4 regions of the Oleiphilus sp. HI0086 genome follow, and region 4 is predicted to be linked to each of the others. Evidence: predicted binding sites of a transcription regulator. Region 4 holds the regulator's gene; each other region holds the start of a gene.

Region 1 (5,661 bases), on a different contig from region 4:
GTCGTAGCTGCTGCCTACTTCATGGGCAAAATGGCGCTCCGCTAACTGACGTTTTTCCAAACCAAAGGCCTGGCCAATCAAGTGAAAGACCAAGTCTGACAGCGCGTTGATACTGCCAGCACAATAAATTCGGTTACCATAAGTAATGAAGTGCTGGCGTTTTAGTTCAACGTGAGGGTAACGCTTTTCAAATTTATCAAAAAAGAACCAGTGAGTCGTAGCAGGGGTCTTGTCTAAAAGGCCTGCTTCTGCCAAGAAATAGGCACCGGCCCCTGTGGCAATAAAGTTAGTCCCTTCCTCATAGCGCTGCCTTAACATCTCTGGCAACTTGGGATAACGTTTCAATAAATGTACCGGATCTCTCCAATTTGGTGGAATAAAGATCCAGTCCATATGACCAAGAGATTCAATACGCTCTTCGATATTTAAAGGAATATCGCCAGCAACCTGAGGCTGTTTATCTTCGAGCTTAACCATATGCAGCTCAAGCGGCCTGGATTCCCGCGCCATGCGCGCCATTGCATTAGCGGCCTTCAGAATTTCATAGGGCCTGGTTATCCCTGAAAAGAGTGCGCGGTCATAAACTAGAAACGCAGCTTTTATCATTAGCTATTCCTCAACTTCCCTTCAGCAGTTTCGCTCACTTCACCACGCATTCAAAAGTGGCTATTTATTTATGATGCGTAAGTTTAGGCCATCATCTTAGCCAATTTCATAAAGCGATGGAAGTCACAGCTGTACGCCATAAGCTTTAAAGACTTTTCTTTACATAGCACTCAGCTACCAGACTTTCTATCCAAACCCCGGTAAGCCAAAGCTTCACTTAAATGAAGCATTTGAATACTCTCACTTTCCTGTAAATCTGCCAAAGTACGCGCGACTTTAAGAATCCGGTGAGCCGCCCTTGCCGACAAAGCCATCCTATCCATGGCGGACTCCAGAAAAGTGCGCATATCGTCTTGCATGGCACAATGTTCTGCAATCTCCCCACCCTCAAGCGCACTATTAAGCTTGCCCTGCCTGGTGATTTGCGCGTCTCGGGCTTTGCTCACGCGAGCCAGTACCTCATTCGAAGACTCACTAGCCTGAGCTTTGCCAAGTAAAACCGATGCAGGTTGACTCGCCACTTCGACATGCAAATCGAAGCGATCCAATAAGGGGCCCGACAACTTCCGCCGATAGTTACTTATCTGCTGGGGGGTATCAGTACAACTCACTGTAGGGTGGCCGCTATAGCCACAAGGGCATGGGTTCATTGCTGCAATTAACTGAAAGTCTGCCGGAAATGTCAGGCTCGCACTGGCTCGGGAAATTCTGATCTCCCCACTTTCAATCGGCTCCCGAAGTACTTCAAGCACCGAGCGTGCATACTCTGGCAACTCATCCAAAAACAATACACCATAATGGGATAAGGATATTTCACCAGGCTTTGGCTGTGCGCCACCACCAACGAGCGATACGGAAGAAGCTGTATGGTGAGGAGAACGAAAAGGCGCTTGCATCATCAAGCCCGGTTTTCTGGGAATACCCGCCAGCGAATAGATTGAGGCCACCTCCACTGCCTGAGCATTGCTTAAGCGTGGCAGAATACTTGGCAGGCGAGAGGACAGCATGCTCTTGCCTGTCCCTGGAGGGCCGTAGAATAATAGGTTATGGCGTCCAGCTGCTGCCAACTCCAAAGCACGTCTCGCTTGGAACTGACCCTTAATATCAGCCATATCCGGCTGCTTTTCGTCTTCCAAAATCATTTCTTCATAAGAAAGGGCTTGCAAAACACCGGGTGATTTAAGGTGCTGGCAAATTTCGCTCAAATGGCGTGCGGGGAAAATTGTATCGCTGCCAGCCATTTTCCCTTCATCAGCGTTACCATATGGGATAAATAAACATCGGCCGTCTTTTACGCTGGCAATAGCCGTGGGTAATACACCGGCAACCGGGCGCAAGTCTCCGGTTAAGGCCAGCTCACCAATAAACTCACTTTCACCAAGCTTTTCCGAGTCTATTTGACCTGTCGCAGCCAGGACTCCAATAGCAATTGCCAGATCATATCGTCCCCCTTGTTTAGGCAAGTCTGCAGGCGCCAAGTTAATGGTCACACGCCGATTCGGAAATTCGAAGCCAGAGTTGATTAAGGCACTGCGTACCCTTTCTTTGCTCTCTCGAACAGCCATTTCTGGAAGCCCAACAATCGCTAGGGATGGCAAACCATTTGAGAGATGAGTTTCGACTGTCACCAAAGGTGCATCGACACCGAGCTGAGCCCGGGTATAGATAATAGATAACGACATCGCATTCCTTTGCTAAGTTCATATCTGTTTAAGAAGGTAAGGAGCTGTATCAGGTAGACCGGAAAGCGCCTCATTAATACGCTTTGTATTAACTATTGCGCCATTTTAGATCAGCAGCATTATGCCCCTCAGTAGTGCAAGCACTGCATAAGTACAGTGCAAGAACGAACAAGTTCCATCTGTTCGTCATTAAATCAAGCTGACTTTTTCTCTAATTCAGCAAAATCTTTTTCTAGTTGTTCCAATTTGGCGCGTGTTGTTTCCAGCACCAATTGCTGAGTCTCAAACTCCTCACGAGTGACTAAATCCAGCTTGGAAATGACACCATTAATAAGAATTTTCAGTTGCGCAGTCAGATCCTCTTGAGCCGACTTTCCGGCGTCAGGTAATATCTGACTAACCTGTTCGTGGATGGTGTTAAGTACTTCTTGAGGGCTAAGCAACAAACGCTCCTTGGAATGCCTGGGACATTCTTTCTACATCAAACAAAAGAGCTATTCTAACACGCCCTGCCAGCGAAACCCACAACCCTAAAAAGGACAGATCTATTTTCAAATAATCAGATCCTCCCCCTATAAAAATCACCAAAGAGATGCGCTCGCCGCCAACCCGCATCAGATATTGCGTCATTATGGTGCGCCAAATCCAAGCCCGCACCACAAGACCACAACAAAACCACCACTCAACAATAACACTTAATCTTATGTAACTGTTATATAAGCTTTTTTTCAAACTGGCACACCCCCTGCTATATACCGATCAGATTTGTTATTCCGAATGAGAGATTCGTTTTTCATTTTGAATAGCAAACAAGAACTAAAACACATTTTTTTAACTAGTAAATATTGCAGCGACAGCACAGGAGATATCCATGAAACTCGTAACTGCCATAATCAAACCATTTAAGCTGGACGATGTACGTGAGTCATTGTCTGAAATTGGCGTACAAGGTATTACCGTAACTGAAGTTAAAGGTTTCGGCCGTCAGAAAGGTCACACGGAATTATACCGTGGCGCTGAGTACGTTGTTGACTTTCTTCCTAAGGTTAAAGTTGAAGTTGCCATTGGTTCCGACTTGGTTGACCAAGTTGTTGAAGCTATCAGCAAAGCAGCTAATACCGGCAAAATTGGTGACGGTAAAATTTTCATTTCACCGCTTGAGCAAGTTATTCGAATCCGTACCGGTGAAACCGGCACTGATGCGGTTTAAATCTCATTCATCACTAAGCAACTAATTTTTTAGAATACAGTACGGAGATTTCCTTATGGAAAACGTAATGAACAACATTTATGAATTGCAGTATGCAATGGACACCTTTTATTTCTTGGTGTGCGGCGCATTAGTTATGTGGATGGCAGCAGGTTTTGCCATGCTGGAAGCAGGCTTGGTTCGCGCCAAGAACACCACTGAGATCCTAACCAAGAACGTTGCACTGTTTGCAGTATCATGCACCATGTACCTAATCTGTGGTTACGAGTTCATGTATGGCGGCGGCTTCTTCCTATCAGGTACTGACAGCGTTGCAACTATAGACGTTGCTCAAGCTCTAGCAGATTCTGCTGAAAACGGCTTCGGCGGTGACTCTGTTTACTCAGGCGCTTCTGACTTCTTCTTCCAGGTCGTATTCGTTGCAACGGCAATGTCTATCGTATCGGGTGCGGTTGCTGAGCGTATGAAGCTTTGGGCTTTCCTAGCATTCGCAGTTGTTATGACGGGTTTCATCTACCCAATGGAAGGTGGCTGGACTTGGGGTGGTAACTCTGTGTTCGGTATGTACGACCTCAGTAGCTATAGCGATTACGCTGGTTCAGGTATCGTTCACATGGCAGGTGCTGCAGCAGCATTGGCTGGTGTTATCATGCTAGGTGCTCGTAAAGGCAAGTACGGTGCTAACGGTCAGGTTAACGCTATCCCAGGTGCGAACCTTCCTCTAGCAACGCTAGGTACATTCATCCTGTGGATGGGCTGGTTCGGTTTCAACGGTGGTTCTACTCTTAAACTGGGTGGTATCGAAGTAGCTAACGAAGTAGCAAGCGTATTCTTGAACACTAACGCTGCTGCGGCAGGTGGTTTGATCGCTGCATTGATCGTTGCACGTATTCTATTCGGTAAGGCTGACCTTACAATGGCATTGAACGGCGCACTAGCAGGTTTGGTTGCGATCACTGCAGAGCCTGCTGATCCTTCTCCACTACTAGCAACGATCATTGGTGCGATCGGTGGTGTTATCGTAGTATTCTCAATCGTAACACTTGATAAGCTTAAGCTTGACGATCCTGTTGGTGCAATCTCGGTACACGGTGTAGTAGGTCTATGGGGTATCTTCGCAGTACTTCTATCAGACGCTGACGCTACATTCGCTGGCCAGCTGGTTGGTGCACTAACGATCTTTGTTTGGGTATTCGTATGTAGCTTGATTGTTTGGGGCGTTCTTAAAGCAATCATGGGCATCCGAGTAACTGACGAAGAAGAGTACGAAGGTGTTGATATCTCTGAGTGTGGTATGGAAGCTTACCCAGAGTTTACTCGCGACTAATCTCGAGTTAAACAAACTAAAAAGCGCCTCATTGTAGGCGCTTTTTTATGCCCGCCTTTTGCGTCAAAGCAGCCAACAAAAGACACATATAATTACTATCAAGACATTGATACTTCCGCAGCTCTAGACTATTGTTGTTAACTCCTCGCCAACTCTGACCAGGAAGTTTCACATAGTGCCCGATAAAAAGAAGATTACAGAAGCTCTTGAAAACACTCAGGAAATTACGGCGGAAGCTTTGAATGACGGAGCCGAGCGCCGTCAATACACAAGGCGTTCAGCCCATTGGCGTGCAACAATTACAACCCGCAAGAAACAAGTCGTTCAATGTAAAACGAAAGACATCTCTGAACGTGGAACCTCACTGGTAAGCCCCGTAGACTTCCGAAAAGATGCTTTGGTGCTACTTCAAATTGCCGCTTTCTACAATGGCAAGAAAATGGAGTTCAAAGTACTGGGCGAGATCAAACACACCTCGATCGCTCCGGACGGCTTCACGCTTGGCGTATTTATTAAAGAAGCGCCGGACACTGCTTTTGCATTTTTTAAAAAATATGCTGAAGGTCAGATCTAAATCAAGGGAATCAGTAATTTGCCTCTGACTTTTCGTTAATTTTTCATCACAGCCTATGATAATATTCCAATAAGGTAATAAGCTTAGTTTCAGGCAGAGGCTCCTTTACATGTGTGGAAGATTTGAAGTAGACAAAGCCATCGTCGATACAGGCGTATTCGAAGCATTTCATATACTTTTTCATGCCATAAACAATCATGACCAACGCCCTTCACAAGAGGTCGCCTGCCTTCACTATCAGCATGAGAAGCTATCGCAAACG
Region 2 (5,661 bases), on a different contig from region 4:
GCGCGATCTAACAAGAATCCGATAAAACCAATTACAACGACTGCTGCCATAATTCTACTTAGTGAATCTGAACTACCATTCTGGAATTCATCCCAAACGAACTTTCCAAGGCCTGGGTTTTGGGCCAACATTTCTGCGGCGATCAACACCATCCATGCGATACTTAAGGACAAGCGCATTCCGGTAAAGATCATCGGTACTGATGCAGGTAAAACAATTTTCTGAACATGTTTCAGAGCAGGTAATCGCAACACCTTACTTACGTTGACCAAGTTATCATCAATGGATGCAACACCCACTGACGTATTGATCACCATTGGCCATAAGCAGCAAAGTGTTACGGTGATCATCGAAACAATAAAGGACTTGGCTACCAGTGGATCTGACGAGACGTAGAGTGCACTCACCAAGATTGTCACCAAGGGTAACCAAGCCAAAGGAGAAACAGGTTTGAACACCTGAATAATCGGGTTAACAGCCGAGTTCAGTGTTTTATTCAGGCCAATGGCAATGCCTAGGGGAATCGCTATCGCTGCAGCCAATAAGAAGCCAGAAGCGACCGTCTTTAAGCTGGTAAAGATCTGATCGAGGAAAGTTTCTTTCCCGGTATACGCTCTGATTTTAGGCACATAAGATGGATCTTCAGCCACTCGTGCCGCATTTCTTTTCTCTTGCCTTTCGTAGAAGGCTTGCTCTTTAGTCCGCTCGGAAACGTGCTCATCATATAAAGAGACGAACTGCTCCATTACCATCGCGGGACCCGGAAACTGCCCCAAAGAAGTTTTAACACTCTGTGCGGCTGCCGCCCAAATAATGAGAAATACCGCAATACCTGCCATGGGTATTGCCAGAGTCTTCGCTGCCATCGCACCAAACTCTAATACCTTATCCAACCAAACAATTGGTTGTTCTATATCGTCCTTAAGAGATGTCGCCGTTGACATAATCTTCTGCTCCTGCTTAAAGCTACTTCAGTTAACTGACGACTCTCGTTCTAACAAACATTGAGAGCCGATCAAGATAAATCTTTCTTAGACAAACTTCGTTATCAGCAGTCAGACAACAAACCCTGGTTCAGGCCAGCATTTGTCGTCCGACATATGTAATACTCTTTAGATCTTGTCGCCTGATTTCAGACCAATTGAGAACTTCTCGATATACTTGTTTGGTTGTGTACCGTCATAAACAATGTTATCGATAAAGTGCGTTTGTGGGTCACGGTAGCCATCTTCAGTAGAGAAGTCTGGGAAGTCAGCCGCTTTCGCTTTACCTTCTTTGATCAAAGACTGCGCCGCACGTGCATAGATATCAGGACGATATACTTTCTTCGCCAAATCTTTGTACCACTCGTCGCTCTTATCTTCAGAGATCTGACCCCAACGACGCATTTGCGTTAGATACCAGATAGCATCTGAGTAGTATGGGTAAGTCGCGTTATAACGGAAGAATACGTTGAAGTCTGGTACTGAACGCTTATCGCCTTTCTCGTACTCAAAAGTACCCGTCATACTGTTTGCAATAACGTCATAGTCAGCACCAACATAGTTAGGTTGTGACAAGATCTTAACCGCTGCTGGACGGTTAGCATTGTTGTTAGCATCTAACCACATCGCTGCACGAATCATCGCTCGCGTTAAACGAACTGTCGTATTCGGGTATTTCTCAGCAAATTCTTTAGTAATACCAAATACTTTCTCTGGGTTGTCTTTCCAGATCTCGTAATCAGTCACTACTGGCACACCGATACCTTTGAATACGGCCTGCTGGTTCCAAGGCTCACCTACACAGTAGCCATAGATCGTGCCGGCTTCCAAGGTAGACGGCATTTGTGGTGGAGGTGTTACTGATAGCAAGGCATCTGCATCGATCTTACCTGTCGTGTCACCCTTATGAGGCGCGTAGTAGCCAGGGTGAATACCGCCCGCTGCTAACCAGTATCTTAGCTCATAGTTATGAGTCGAAACCGGGAATACCATCCCCATGTTAAAAGGCTTTCCATCTTCCTTGTACTTCTCGACAACTGGCTTCAGCGCATCAGCTTTAATTGGGTGAACAGGTTTTCCATCAGCCATCTTTGGAATATTTGGCTTCATCTGTTCCCAAATATCATTTGAAACGGTGATCGCATTACCATTCAAATCCATTGAGAAAGGCGTAATGATATGAGCTTTAGTTCCATAACCCATCGTCGCTGCAATAGGCTGTCCCGCTAGCATATGTGCACCATCCAAGCGACCGTCAATTACGCCATCAAGCAAGACCTTCCAGTTAGCTTGAGCTTCAATTTTGACGTACAGGCCTTCATCCTCAAAGTAACCGTTTTCATAGGCGACAGCTATTGGCGCCATGTCTGTTAGTTTGATAAAACCGAAAGTTAACTCCTCTTTTTCCGGATAGCCTAATTTCTCTGCATGCGCCGCGCCGCTAGTCATACCAACTGCGACACTTGCGCTGATTACTGTTGTCATCGTTGCCGTTTTTAACGATTTAAACCACTTCATAAAACGCTTCCTTTATATCAATGAATCAATAATAAACTTTCAAAAAATCCAAAAAAAAAGGCGCCCACCGATTAGTCGCCTCTAATGAGACCACTAACTGATGAGCACCTTTGCTCGTTCAAACCTGACCGCGCCATTGCGATCTTGTTTGATGTCTTTCTGATCGCCGTTGATAGAAAGACATTATGTTTTGTTTCATGAACGCCTTGCGTTCGTAGATATACTAGTTAAAGCACAAGCCGTGCCAACTTTTTATCCCTTATATATCAACTACTTGACAATATCACGCAGAAATACGACCCATTTCAGTGCACCAAGCACTTACTAACGACTTGCTTTAGGGCTACTCGACATCACCCAATAAGGAAAACACATCAATAATGCTTTCAGCCACTTTCACAATCGGCTGCCCCTTATCCATCGCCAACTTTCTAAGAGAGGTATATGCCTCATCTTCACTCAGGCCCTTCTGTTTCATCAACAAACCTTTAGCCTTCTCTAAGGTCTTTCTTTCGGCCAATTTGGTTTTTGTCGTGTTTAATTCCTTTATTAAACCTTGCTGCTCATGAAAACGAGCTACTGCGATATTAATAATTGAAGGCAAGCGCTGTGGCTGTATATCATCCACAATAAAAGCACTGACACCGGCCTTCACCACCTTCTGAACCAGCGGCGGCGCATCCTTTTCTGAGAAAACAATGACGGGAAGCGGCATGCGCTCTCGAAGTTCGACCAGTTGCTGTAAAGTGTCTTCGTCGGGCAAGTCCATGCCCACCACAAGAATATCAGGCTGATGCTCCTCTGCTTTCTCCAGCATAAGACAAGCATCTGTGACAGTCTCGATTATCGGATAAGCGTTTTCGCGAAGAGCTCTGCGTAACAACGCAGCTCTTGAATCCAAGGGATCAATTAACAGTGCGCGTTCTTTTTGAGAGAGCCCTGTATTTGAGATAACAGCTCTAGTCATACGACACCACCTTATTCATAAATTCAGACACAACTAAGTATGAAATACTCATTCCCTTCTGGCATAGGTCTGATAAATATTAAATGGTAAAAAATAGAGGGTATAAAAAGGAGCGAGCCTGTCAAAAGTACAGGCTCGCAATCAAGTCCTAGCTAAACCTAGCTAACCTCGATCATTTGAACAGTGCCATCAGGTAATACTTCATGCATATGACCTTTAGGCTCATCCAAGAACTGAACCAGAGCCAAGCAAGCCACCGCAGCACCTGCAATCACCATAAAGAAGGTCGATGCATCAACAAAAGAATAGACCGTCAGGAAGGTCACGCCACCCACGTTGCCATAGGCGCCAACCATACCTGCAATTTGGCCAGTCATACGCCGCTTAACCAGTGGCACCATAGCGAACACTGCACCTTCACCAGACTGAACAAAGAACGAACAAAGCAACACTGCCGCAACAGCCAATGGAATCATCCAGGTGCTATCAACTAGGGACAGAATCAAGTAACCGACCGTCAAACCAGCAATCAGAATAGTTAAGGTTTTCTTACGACCAAACTTATCTGATAAATATCCACCGGTAGGACGCGCCGCCAAATTCATCAATGCAAATGCACCACCCAACAAACCAGCCATAACAGGTGTTAGATCAAAGGTTTCCATGAAGAATGCTGGCAACATTGACACAACAGCTAATTCTGAACCAAAGGTAACGAAATAAGCCCAATCAAGAATAGCCACCTGCTTAAACTTATACTGGTCGTTTTCTGGTAGAGAAGTATGTAAATGTTCTTTGTTCACTTGATAGATTGAGTGCATTTGGAAAGCAAACAGACCAGCGAGCACCCCCCATAAAATGTTTGCTGTTGTTGCCGATAGTAGACTTACACCCGCTGGAGATAGCTTCCATGTCAAAACAGCCAAGGCAATATACATAGGCACATTCATCGCGATATAGAACCAGAAATCACGCTTATTACTTACTTCCAAACCACCCGATTTCTTTGGCTTAAAGTAAGTCGAACCTTTCGGTGTATTACGAACATTTTTGTAAAAGATCATGCTATAAACAAAAGCAACAACACCTGTTGTTGCGATAGCATATCTCCAACCATCATCACCACCATATACGTAAGCTGCTACCGCTGGAAGAGTCCATGCTGCAGCTGCCGAACCGAAGTTACCCCAGCCACCATATACACCTTCTGCTAAGCCAACCGTCTTCGCAGGGAACCATTCTCCCACCATACGAATACCGATAACAAAACCCGCACCAATAAAGCCACACAAGAAACGGAATAAGGCTAACTGCTCATAAGTTTGAGCTAGAGCAAAACCCCAACAAAGAAACGCCGACACCATCAACAACAAGCTATAAACAGCGCGCGGCCCAAACTTATCCACCAACATCCCGACAACAATACGCGCTGGTATAGTAAGTGCAACGTTAAGGATCAATAACGCCTTCCACTGGGCATTACTCATATCAAATGCTGCCATAATGAAAGGCTTCATTGGCGCATGACTGAACCACATCACGAAGGTCAAAAAGAATGCAAACCAGGTAAAGTGCAATATTTGTGTCGGTCGACTGGAAAAATCCAATAACCTTAATCGAGCTTCAGACATGCGGGGTTCCTTAAATAGATTGAATGAAAACTAGGCCACCATAATCAAAAGTCGATCCAACTAAGATTTTTTTCTTTACTTTCAACAAGATAAAAACAGATAATTACACAAACGACTTGCGCACAGACAGATTCCAACATATCCTCCAGCCAAAACGCACCATTCTGAAGCAATAGAAAGACTACCTTTTACTTCTCGCACCATATTACGCTCGCAAAACCTAAGCTATCACATGAAACAGCTTTACCAAGGAGCACACCAACTCATTGTGCACTATTTGAACAACCTGCATACAAACAATCTGCCCAAAAATCCAGCGTAAACCTAGGTACCTCAATCAAGACTTACCAAATTGGTGCCTTCATGACAGTGAAGAGCTACCCTACGCTTGACCCAAAGACCTATAAGAACGCTCAACACTACAATCGATAGTACCTTCCAGTCATTTATCTATGAAACTCTGGGCATAAAAAAACCGGCCTGAGCCGGTTCGGTTTTTTTTCACTCAGATACGCTTACAAATTATCAAGCGCTGAATTAAAGGTATCACTTGGTCTCATCG
Region 3 (5,661 bases), on a different contig from region 4:
TACAGCAAACGGGCTACCAAACTGAGTAAACGATGATACATCTACCTCAAAGTTTGAGCTAGTTGGCGGCTGAGGAATCGGCAAAACCCCGCCATCCACAACATTCAAAGGTCGTGCCGCCCCATTTTGATTGCCTTGACTATCTAAAGGGTCCCAATTAGAAATCAAAACATCATCTGACAATGTTTCATTTAAAGTACCGTCATCGCGGAATACCAAATTATAAGTCGCTCGCGATGCATCTGTTCCAATTAATGGATCTCCAACATCCTGGTTATCCACCTGCACATGCATTTGCCAGGTATTTTCTCCCGACAACGAAGACTGCTGCTTAACGAAATACATGGTCAAAACATGAGAGTTACCAAGACTGTCAAAAATAGTCGTTGACGTCGCGTGGTTATAGGTACCAGGATCCGTTGGTGAAAATTGGTTATTAACAAAAGGCGCACCGGTAAAGTTGGTAATGACGGGCGTTGTGGCACTTAAGTTGGTCGCAACGACCCCCTCGTCAAGTACAATGCTAACTCCACCACCTACAGTCGCATTCAAAACGGCAGGAACAGCATCAGGGTCAAGCACTACCGGCGTCGCCGCGGCATCACTCCCAAGAACCTCAAAACTATCGCCCGAGACACCCGCAAAACCGAATACCAAGTTAGCTCCTTGATCCTGAATAATCTGCAAATCACCAGTAGCACTATCTATGACGGCGGTAACCCCCACCAACGCAGACGAGTTAATACGAGTTCCCAAGTCGGCCAATTGCAATGCATCTGTTGCACCGGCTGGCTGGAAACTAATTCCGTTTAAGCTAATACTCATATTTCCTGAGGCATTATCATATCCAGCTAAGGTTATTGTAGAGCTGGTACTAGCAGTCGCATCCACACCTTCTAAAAGCGAAAACTGAGATGCAATTGCCCCGGCAGTTGATTCCGCAGTCGTTGTAATGGTCTGCGACGTGCCATCCGGAAAGGTCACTTCGATATCCTGACTCGCATAGCCATTCACAATTCCTGCTTGTGCTACACCAACATCCGTTGCACCGTTCGAGTTAATCGTTGTGCCACTCTGAGTCAAAGCTTCTTCTGAAGAATCCAGATTCAAAGCTGCTTCGACATTAGTTGATCTTGATGGAGGCAGATCATTCGCATCAACAACCAGATCACCCAGAACTCCCGATACCGTCCCACCTTCATCAGCCTGAAAGCCCTGGACACGCATACCCGTGTTATTGACCATGAAACCATCTTTATCCACACCTAGCTGACCAGCACGCGAATATTTGGCCTCACCCTGATCACTAAGCACGAAAAAGCCATTTCCGGTAATTGCTAAGTCCAGGTTATTGTCAGTAAAGCTTACGTTACCCTGACCAAACATCTGTCGAATATTTTGTACTGCGACACCGTCTCCCGTTGAGGTAGCCCCCCTGCCGAAAAAACTATTGGAATAAACATCACCAAACTCGGCACGCGAACGCTTAAAACCAACAGTACTCGCGTTCGCAATGTTATTACCCGTAACTTCCAAGTCCGTGGAGGATGCTCTCAACCCACCTAATGCAACGTTAAACGGCATACTACACCTCTCTTCTGATTCTTTTTGTCGTAATGATTACAATTATTTCGCACGCCAGACACATACTCATGCCTAGTTAATCTCTCTAACATCTTCTAAAGGAATAGCGCCCATACCGGCTAAGTTAAGCGAAATGGCACCACCAGTCCCGATCGATACGCTACTCACATTGGCGGAAAGCAAGGTCGTAATTTGACTTACATCTCCTCCTTGATTCGATTCAGCAGCGATCGTGTAATTGTCATAGGGCATCTGCTCCCCCTTGCTATTTGTTCCATCCCACGAGAATGGTACAGAACCGGCAAGTTGTTGCCCCATATCCACCTGATTAACCAACTCACCAGAACCGTTAAAGATACTTACCTTTAATGAACCTGTACTGGCTTCAAGATCAACCAATCCACTAATTGTTCCGTCTGCCGCCATGGGAGCTTCAGTACCTGGCACCAAAACCGTTCGCCCAACCATTGCAGAAGCCTGCAAAGCCTGACTAGACTGATACTGGGTTGCAAAACTTTCTACTTGCGAACTTAGTTTCTGCATTTCTTCAAGAGAGCTAAACTCTGCTAACTGAGAAATGAACTCACCATTATCTTGAGGGTCCAGCGGGCTTTGATTCTCCATCTGGGCAATCATCAACTCCATAAACTCATTCTGACCTAGATCAGACGAACCTTGTGTTTTGGTCGTCGGTTCATAGCGGTAGTCTGATAAAGCATCAGCAGAAGACACCGTTGTATTTATATCTGTCATAAGATTTAGCCCCTTACTGACCTAGCGTTAACAAACGCTGCATCATTGTTTTTGCCGCATCCATTACATCAATATTGGTTTGAAAGCTTCGAGAAGCAGAAAGCATGTCAGCCATCTCTTCAACGACATTTACATTCGGGTACATCACATATCCCTGCTCATCAGCCAACGGGTGGTCAGGCTGGTAACGCATATCCAAAGGTGCATCACTTTCAACAATCCCTTTTACTTCAACACCTACCGACTCAGGCGTCTGCTGTAAGAAATCCCCACCAACTGCCTGGCGCATGGCATCTTCTTGGACAGCCGAAAAGATGGGCTTTCGGGCGCGATATACTTCATCAATACTACTTGCCGCACTGTCTGCATTAGCAATATTACTAGCAGTGGTATTCAAGCGAATAGATTGAGCAGCCATGCCGGATCCGGCAATATCAAAAATCTGACTAAGAGACATATTTATTCACCCCGAATCGCATTGGTTAGTGACTTGAACTTGCCATTCAAAAACTGGAAGCTGGATTGGTATTGCAAGGTATTCTTCATAAACTCTGCCATTTCTTCTTGGGTATCAACGGTATTACCGTCAACAGATGGCTGGCTGGGCGTTCGATAAAGCAACTCATTGCTTCCGCTCGAGTTAGCATGAGGCAAGTGCTGTCCGTTCGTGGTCGCCATCTCGAGAGACTTTGCGCCTCCCTGGCTAGCCATTTCATTACCCAGGACCGCTTTGAAGTCTATATCTCTTGCCTTAAATCCGGGTGTATCTGCATTAGCCAAGTTATTAGCCAACACCTCAGCACGGTTAACACGTAACTCCAGCGCTTGTTCGTGAATTCCTAATGCATTGCTGAATGAAATCGACATCGATACTCCCACTTGCTTCATCATAAAGTTTCTACGATTAGATAAAGCAATTGCGATGCCAACCAATAAATATTTTTTTAATACTTAAAAATCAAATACTTATGGTTTTATGGAGTTTTTTAGATCGGCAATTCCTATCCTTTTAGATTTGCCGTTTTTTGAGGGAACAAGCGAAGATATCACCTGGGTTGACCCAATTTATAGTCAGAGGAAAATCGCCTAGCACTACCATGGGACAAAGTAATCCTTACTAGCAACAGGCGCTAACTTTTTGGCTTCGGCAAGCGGTGTACCAATATATAAGAAGCCCACGATAGACTCCTCGAGCGATAAACCCAGGCCTTGCTTCACGTCGCCATTCAATGCCATTTCTCCGGTACGCCAAATACCACCAAAGCCCTGCGCCTGAAGCGCTAACAACATATAACCCACCGCAACGCCGCAGGACACAACCTGCTCTTCGAAAGGTACTTTAGGGTGTTCGATGTTTTTGGACACAGCAACGATGATCTTGGGTGCCCGAAGCGGCATTGAGCGGTATTTATTTTCTTGCGCTTCACTAAGCTTTCCCTCATTCGCTTCAGCAGCCTGACAAAACAAATCACCCAGACGATGTAACGAGTCCCCTTCGATCACAAGAAATCGCCATGGCTTTAAGCATTTATGGTCAGGCGTCCTAAGCGCTGCTTGAAAAACAGTTTCCATTTGATCAGGGCTTGGGGCAGGAGCACTCAAGCGAGGATGAGAAACCCTGGACTTCAATATTTCCAACACCGCATGAGAGCCCGCCTCATCAATTGTTTTATGCTCATTCATACCCGCGTATCTCCTGCTTTAATATAAGCTACCTAACCTGCACTATTCTTTTCAGGTGAACATAATGATATAACCACATTTAGATCACGAAACCTTAGTGCAAGCGCTATTTCCCAAGAACGAAATTAAAACAGTGTAAGCAAAATTTGTCTATATATAAGGGAACTGATAACCTTTGCTGCTTATCAGAGATGTATGAAAAAATGATCCCATTGAAAATATCTAATAAAAAATCGTCAACACAGAATAAGGCGACACAACACTCCACCGACAAAATAGATACGCCACCGTCAGTCATGCCCGCATACAACGGCAGGGTTTTGGCTTATTTGACGTCTAGTATCACGATGGCGGTCGGTGTTCTTGAAGGACATTTCCACGACTACTTGATCTGGTTTATTCCTGCGGCCATGTTATGGCCACACCTTCTTTACTTTGTTATTAGACATTTAAAGCTAGAGCAAAGCGCTGCAGCACGTGAGAACACACTACTAATAGATGGCGCTTTGGTCGGTGTCATTATTGTACTAATTGACTTCAGCCCGACGGCAACCATATTCAATATTCTCATGGCGAGTTTTAGCTTCATCGTCGTTGGAGGTATGTCGACCTGGCTCAAAGGCAACCTAATCTTACTTACCTCCACCATTATTTCCTCCATGATATTCGGCCTTGACTTCGCGCCTCACGCACCAATGATTGTCGATCTAGTGGCCGGTATTAGCGCTACAGTCTATGTCTCGGTTACTGCTTACTATACCCACCAACAAGCCGAAGCCTTACATAAGGCCAAGCACCAGATTCAGACACAAAGAGAGCAGTCTATATCGCTTTCTCACAAGCTTGCTAAATACCTATCTCCACAAGTCTGGCAGTCAATTTTTACCGGCGAACGTGACGTGCGCCTGGAAACACAGCGCAAGCGTCTATCTATCTTCTTCTCTGACATCAAAGGTTTTACAGAGCTGTCGGAAGAAATGGAACCCGAAGGTTTGACCGAGCTGCTGAACAACTACTTCAACGAAATGTCGCAAATCGCCTTAAAATACGGCGGCACAATCGATAAGTTTATTGGCGACAGTATTATGATTTTCTTTGGTGACCCAACCAGTCGTGGCGCTAAAGAAGATACGATGGCTTGTGTTTCCATGGCAATTGAGATGCGTAAGCACATGAAGATACTGCGTCAAAAGTGGAAGAGCCAAGGAATCAAGACGCCACTGCAAATTCGGATTGGGATCAGTACGGGCTTCAGCACTGTAGGAAATTTTGGCGCTGAAAACCGCATGGACTACACCATTATCGGCAAGGAAGTTAACTTGGCTTCTCGCTTGGAAGCACTATCAGAGCCAGGCGAAATCCTGGTTTCTTACGAAACTTTCTCTCTGATAAAAGATAAGGTTATGTGTCGTGATAAGGGAGAGATTACCGTTAAAGGCTTCGCTAGACCCGTTCCGATTTATCAAATCGTTGACCTTAGACGCGATATCGGTGCCGGTCAGAGCTTCATAGAGCATGAAGCTGAAGGGTTTGCGATGTATCTGGATACCGGAAAAATAGACGACACTAATAAAGACGCTATCGTCCATGCCCTTGAAAAAGCAACTGAGAAACTAAAAGACAGCTAACACAATAACGCTC
Region 4 (5,661 bases):
TGATAAAACAGATAAGCCTGGTGAAGTGATGATTACAATTAGACCTATATAGATAGCTTAAACGTTTGCTTAAGTATAGCGCATGAATTGACACTTCGACAGTCAGAATAATCCAATAAACAGAGCCTTAGTTTGCTTTTATAAAGTGAGTTCTAGTTTATTGGAGCTGATAAGAGTGGGGGGCTTGAAATTTAGTGAGCGCTTATTCGCCTTCTCCAAACCTATCATTGATCAAGTCTTTGATCGCTGTCATTGCTTCTTCCTGATCCGCACCTTCGCAGCTGATTTCAACAAAAGATCCGCAGCTTGCGGCGAGCATCATCACAGACATAATGCTTTTACCATCGACTTCTCGGCCATCCTTTGCGATTTTAATACTGCTTTCAAAGCGTGTTGCAGTACCGACAAATTTAGCGGCTGCACGGGCATGGAGACCAAGTTTGTTAATAATTTCGATTTGTTCTGAAAGCATGGATGTTCTACTAAGCTAATGAAAAGAGGGTAGTTTATTACGTTTTGTGAGGTGAAGGTAGCTCTTTGTGGCGAATTTGGACATTATCAAATTGCGACTTGAAGTGCGCACCAAGCTGTTCGCTAATATAGACCGATCTGTGATGGCCGCCGGTACAGCCGATCGCGATAGTCATGTAGCTACGGTTTGATGCTTTGAATTGAGGAAGCCATTTACTGAGAAAGTTAATGATATCTTCCTTCATTAGTATGGATTCGGGTTGGGCGTTCATGAAGTCTACGACGGGCTTATCTAATCCACTAAAAGTACGAAGGTTTGGGTCCCAGTATGGGTTTGGCAAACAGCGAACGTCGAATACGTAATCTGCATCGCTAGGAACACCATTTTTGAAACCAAATGATTGAAAGAGTATGGCGAGCTCTTGCTCTCGTTTGCCTGTCACTCTAAGTTTTATGAGGTCTCTTAACTCGTATAGGGTTAGTTTCGTAGTGTCGACAGTCAGGTCAGCTTTTAGTGCCAGCTGGTCGAGAAGCGTTCTTTCGGTTTCAATCGCTTCGGTGAGTGAGTGTGTTGTGCTGCTAAGTGGGTGTTTGCGTCGAGTATCGTGAAAGCGCTTTAGGAGCGTCTCACTTTGTGCGTCAAGAAAAATGATATCGACATCAATCTCCATCTGCTTTAGCTTCTCGTAAACTTGGGGGAATGCTTCTATTCCACCCTGCAGATTTCTAGCATCGATACTGATCGAAACGTTACTTAACCTTGTATCTTTACCTTGTAGTGATTGTTTACCAAGGTTTAGTAAAAGCCCAACCGGTAAATTATCAATGCAGTAATACCCCATGTCTTCAAGGACGTGAAGGGCCGTGCTTTTTCCGGAACCGGATCTGCCACTGACAATAACGAGCTTCATAAGAAGTTCCTAGCAATTTTGAGCTTCTAAGGTTTGTAGGTCTTAAGCAATTATTTTCTGATAAAGTTCAGTGCCTGTAGCAGATTCCCTTAAACTATCGCAAAAAGCAGTGTTGTTGAACTTCTCTGCAATTTGACTTAAAAGATCCAGGTGCTCGCTCGTCGCCTCGGAGGGGACAAGTAAAACGAAAAGAATATCAACGTCTTCGTTATCTATCGAGTCAAAAGGTATCTTTTTTTCAAGTGTAAATAGACAACCAATAACTTGTTTGCAGTTTTCCAGTCTGCTGTGGGGAATGGCAATTCCTTGCCCAACTCCCGTGCTTCCCAGTCGTTCACGAGAAATAAGGTTGTCAAATATTTCAGTTTCATCAAGATGAGGAAATTGTTTTGAGACCAGGTGTGCAGCCTGTTGAAGAACTTTTTTCTTGCTACCACCGGGCAAACCGCGTTGGGTTAGCTCCGGTGACAAGATGGCCTCGATAGTAATTTTATTTTCAGACATTTTTCGACTCTAAAGATCGCTAATAACTAGCGTGCTGCTGCGCCGTGTGCGCGGTCAACTTTCTTTTCCTTGTGCTTAAGAATTTGACGGTCTAGCTTATCAACTAGCTGGTCGATAGCGGCATACATGTCGTCGTTCTCGGCGTGGCCGTGGATATCTGCACCAGCGATATGTAGCGTTGATTCAGCAATATGTGCTTGTTTCGATACAGAAAGGGTTACCTGTACGTTGCTAATGCCGCCAATATGGCGCTCTAGCTTTTGCAATTTGGTTTTCACATATTCTTTAAGTGCATCAGTTAAATCTACATGATGGCCAGTGATATTTAATTGCATAGTATTCTCCTATCATCGTTATTTTTAGCGAGAGTTGAATATTGACTCACTTTTCGCTTATCAAATCAACTTGCTGCAGGCAGCAAGTTATCAAATATTGTATTAAACCAATCTTTTTCTTTCGTTCGATGGGGGGATCGACATCGCTTCGCGGTATTTTGCGATAGTGCGGCGGGCGACGTTAATTCCTTGCTCTTTCAACAAGTCGGCAATCTTGCTATCGCTAAGAGGTTTTTTAGGGTTTTCTGCTGATATTAACTTCTTAATAATTGCGCGAATCGCTGTTGACGAGCACTCTCCGCCAGTAGTTGTGCTGACGTGGCTTGAGAAAAAGTATTTGAGTTCAAATATGCCTCGTGGCGTATGCATGTACTTTTGTGTTGTCACACGAGATATGGTGGACTCATGCATTTCTACCGCTTCAGCAATATCATGTAAAATCAGCGGCTTCATCGCTTCATCACCATAGTCAAGGAAGCCTTGTTGGTGAGCTACTATCTTACTTGCCACTTTTAGAAGCGTCTCGTTACGACTTTGTAGGCTTTTAATAAACCACTTTGCTTCTTGAAGTTGATCCTTCATAAAGGTGTTGTCGTTACTGGAGTCAGCTCTCTTTATAAACGAAGCATAATTTGCATTGACCCTTATTTTTGGCGCAATCTCTGGGTTGAGCTCAACTTTCCAGCGTCCTTTTTCTTTCTTTACGACGACATCTGGCACAATGTACTCAGGCTCGGAAGAAGCAATGGATTCACCTGGTTTAGGGTTCAAAGACTGAATTAGAGAGATAACCTCTTTCAGTTCATGCTCTTTAAGGCGGCTGCGTCGCATTAGTTGAGCGTAGTCTCTTGATCCTAATAAGTTCAGGTAGTGGCTGATTACAAGCTTTGCTTGTGGTAGCCAGGGCGTATCTTTTGGTAGCTGGCGTAACTGTAGCAGCAAACAGTCGGGCAGGTCTTTGGCAAATACCCCAGGTGGATCAAAGTGCTGCACGCGTTTTAAGACGGCTTCAACTTCATCTAATTCAACCGGGTCTTCGTCATCTGAGTTGTGCAGCCCCTCGTGTATCTCTTCAACGGTATTCGTTAGGTAGCCGTCTGTATCAGTTGCGTCGATTAATGACATCGCAATGTATCGGTCGCGATCAGACATGGGGGTAAGGTTAAGTTGCCAATCTAGATGATCTGCAAGAGACTCGGTAGCAGCGTTTCTTTGTTCGAAGGCATTGTTGTCATCTTCGGGAGCGGGACCACTGGGCGCATTGTTTGTATATATGTCATCCCAAGCCGTATCAACAGGCAGATCTTCCGGTATAGTATCTGACCACTCTTCACTAGGCGTGTCGGCTTCATTGCTAGCAGGTGCTTCGCTCGAACTGGTGTCTGTACTACTGCTTTGTTGGTTGTCCTGAGAGGCGTACTCGTTGCCATCATTTTGATGACTTTCATTCTGATTTTCTTGTTTATCACTTGTATTTCCAGGCTCGTTGTTATCGTCCTGGAGTTCGAGCATAGGATTAGATTCCAATGCTTCTTGTATTTCGTTTTGAAGGTCAAGAGTCGACAATTGTAGCAAGCGGATTGCTTGCTGCAATTGAGGTGTCATTGTCAGTTGTTGACCGAGCTTTAATTGGAGAGAAACCTTCATGTTCATGAGGATGTCACCAACTTAAGACTTAAATTTTGAATCATGTATTGTCGCTTATTATATTTTGCGGAAATGGTCGCTGTGAATAAACGTATTTATATTTACTTCATTTACACAAGTGTAGTGCGAAGATAGCAAAGTGTGAAACAAATAAAAGTATATTTACGTTACCAGCCTACAAATAATTGTTTTAGATCAAGTTATCGTCTTGTTGACGTGAAAATTGCATGCTACTCATTTCTAAGCTGAAAGTCATGCTTAATTGTTTGTATATGCTGTTCGAATCGAATGCTATGAACTAGCCACTGGCTTATAATTTGAATTGATTGCCCAAGTAGACTTGTTTGACCTTTTCATTATTCAGAATGTCTTCAGCACTTCCTGAAGCAATGATATGGCCATCACCAACAATATAGGCTTTTTCACAAATATCCAGCGTTTCTCTAACGTTGTGATCGGTTATGAGTACGCCGATATTTTTACTTTTAAGGTGAGAGACGATTGACTTGATGTCGTTGACCGATATTGGGTCGACACCTGCGAAGGGCTCATCGAGTAGAATGAAGTCAGGCTCCATTGCTAAAGCTCTGGCTATTTCCACTCGCCTACGTTCACCGCCTGACAAGGCCATGCCAAGACTATCTTTGATGTGAGTGATGTGAAACTCTTCGAGTAAGGCTTCCATTCTTTGTCGCCTTTCGCTGCGAGAAAGATCTTTTCTAATCTCTAGTACCGCCAGGATATTGTCTCGAACACTTAACTTTCTAAATATTGAAGCTTCCTGGGGCAGGTAGCCGACACCGTTTCGTGCCCTATCATGCATAGCCATGGATGATAGGTCGGTATCATTAACTGATATCTTGCCTTTATCATGCTTAACCAGGCCTACAATCATATAGAAACAAGTGGTCTTACCAGCACCGTTAGGGCCGAGCAGCCCGATCACTTCACCGCTGTTGATAGTCAGGGAAACATCTTTAACTATTTGGCGTTTATCATAGGCCTTGGCTAGGTTTTCTGCTTTTAAAGTTTTCATTGTTGCTCAGGTCTATTGCTTTTGCTCGGCACCGGACTCGGCATTTGGAGCAGGTTCGAGTGGCAGTTTGTTTTCGTTTTCTGGAGAACCTTTTATTAGTGGCACTTCAGTATTTTCCGATGCGGTCTCGGCATTAGGGTAGTAATGAATTTTAACTCGAGACCCTTGGGTCTGATCTCCCTTGGCGCGTATAGCTCTTCGTACAATGTCGTACTCTATTTCTTCACCTGAAAAGGAGTTGTCTTGTTGTACTAACTTAGCTTGGCCGGAAAAACGTAACAAGTTGTCTTTTGCAATATAAGTAATAGAGCTGCCATAGCCATGAGTGTTCGGGCTATCGGCGCTTACTTGTTGTACAAAGTGTGCTGGCTGGCCAGAGGCCTGGATGGTTGTAATGCTGCGATTTGTCGCCTTTACAGAAATATTATCTGCTTCTAGGCGAGATAAACCTTGGGAGATTATGACATTGCCGGTATAGGTTGACGTGCCATTCTGGTCGTCAAGGCTAGCCTGGTCTGACTCTATGGATATTGGAAGTTTACTGCTCGGGTCGATTGCAAAACAAAAAGCAGGCAAAAGGGTTAACAGGGTGGCACGGAGCAAGCTATTTATTGAAGGCATACTGTCCTCTGACATTGCTAAGGAGTTCAATGCGTTTTTCATTAAGCCAGCCGTTTAAGCCGGTTGCTTGAATGACGCTTTGATCTTTCCTAATGGTAACGGCTTGGTTTGATGAGATAAAGGCCTGTTTTCGGTC

The links. The regulator sigma-54, encoded in region 4, starts transcription at its own class of promoters, with help from an activator protein. The targets are predictions, from matches to a motif close to TGGCACNNNNNTTGCTNT.
Region 1: the regulator sigma-54 is predicted to act here: its motif matches at 3,023-3,040, upstream of glnK (P-II family nitrogen regulator).
Region 2: the regulator sigma-54 is predicted to act here: its motif matches at 2,731-2,748, upstream of A3756_RS09950 (CmpA/NrtA family ABC transporter substrate-binding protein).
Region 3: the regulator sigma-54 is predicted to act here: its motif matches at 3,248-3,265, upstream of flgB (flagellar basal body rod protein FlgB).

What each region holds. Positions count from the first base shown of each region.
Region 1 is NZ_LWFZ01000962.1:3,610-9,270, forward strand. It holds gene A3756_RS17235 (GlxA family transcriptional regulator) at 1-606, opposite strand, end outside; gene A3756_RS17240 (YifB family Mg chelatase-like AAA ATPase) at 777-2,288, opposite strand; gene A3756_RS17245 (accessory factor UbiK family protein) at 2,483-2,731, opposite strand; gene A3756_RS17250 (hypothetical protein) at 2,724-3,020, opposite strand; gene glnK (P-II family nitrogen regulator) at 3,160-3,498, shown strand; gene A3756_RS17260 (ammonium transporter) at 3,566-4,825, shown strand; gene A3756_RS17265 (PilZ domain-containing protein) at 5,001-5,399, shown strand; partial or broken gene A3756_RS17270 (SOS response-associated peptidase family protein) at 5,509-5,661, shown strand, end outside.
Region 2 is NZ_LWFZ01000673.1:1,372-7,032, reverse strand. It holds gene A3756_RS09955 (ABC transporter permease) at 1-866, opposite strand, end outside; gene A3756_RS09950 (CmpA/NrtA family ABC transporter substrate-binding protein) at 1,113-2,468, opposite strand; gene A3756_RS09945 (ANTAR domain-containing response regulator) at 2,845-3,468, opposite strand; gene A3756_RS09940 (NarK family nitrate/nitrite MFS transporter) at 3,627-5,099, opposite strand; partial or broken gene A3756_RS09935 (NADP-dependent isocitrate dehydrogenase) at 5,615-5,661, opposite strand, start outside.
Region 3 is NZ_LWFZ01000651.1:8,456-14,116, forward strand. It holds gene A3756_RS09045 (flagellar hook-basal body complex protein) at 1-1,584, opposite strand, end outside; gene A3756_RS09050 (flagellar hook assembly protein FlgD) at 1,657-2,337, opposite strand; gene flgC (flagellar basal body rod protein FlgC) at 2,351-2,794, opposite strand; gene flgB (flagellar basal body rod protein FlgB) at 2,797-3,204, opposite strand; gene A3756_RS09065 (nitroreductase family protein) at 3,430-4,020, opposite strand; gene A3756_RS09070 (adenylate/guanylate cyclase domain-containing protein) at 4,224-5,648, shown strand.
Region 4 is NZ_LWFZ01000918.1:4,115-9,775, reverse strand. It holds gene A3756_RS16575 (HPr family phosphocarrier protein) at 203-472, opposite strand; gene rapZ (RNase adapter RapZ) at 510-1,382, opposite strand; gene ptsN (PTS IIA-like nitrogen regulatory protein PtsN) at 1,425-1,886, opposite strand; gene raiA (ribosome-associated translation inhibitor RaiA) at 1,913-2,221, opposite strand; gene A3756_RS16555 (RNA polymerase factor sigma-54) at 2,324-3,868, opposite strand; gene lptB (LPS export ABC transporter ATP-binding protein) at 4,179-4,904, opposite strand; gene lptA (lipopolysaccharide transport periplasmic protein LptA) at 4,917-5,525, opposite strand; gene lptC (LPS export ABC transporter periplasmic protein LptC) at 5,509-5,661, opposite strand, start outside.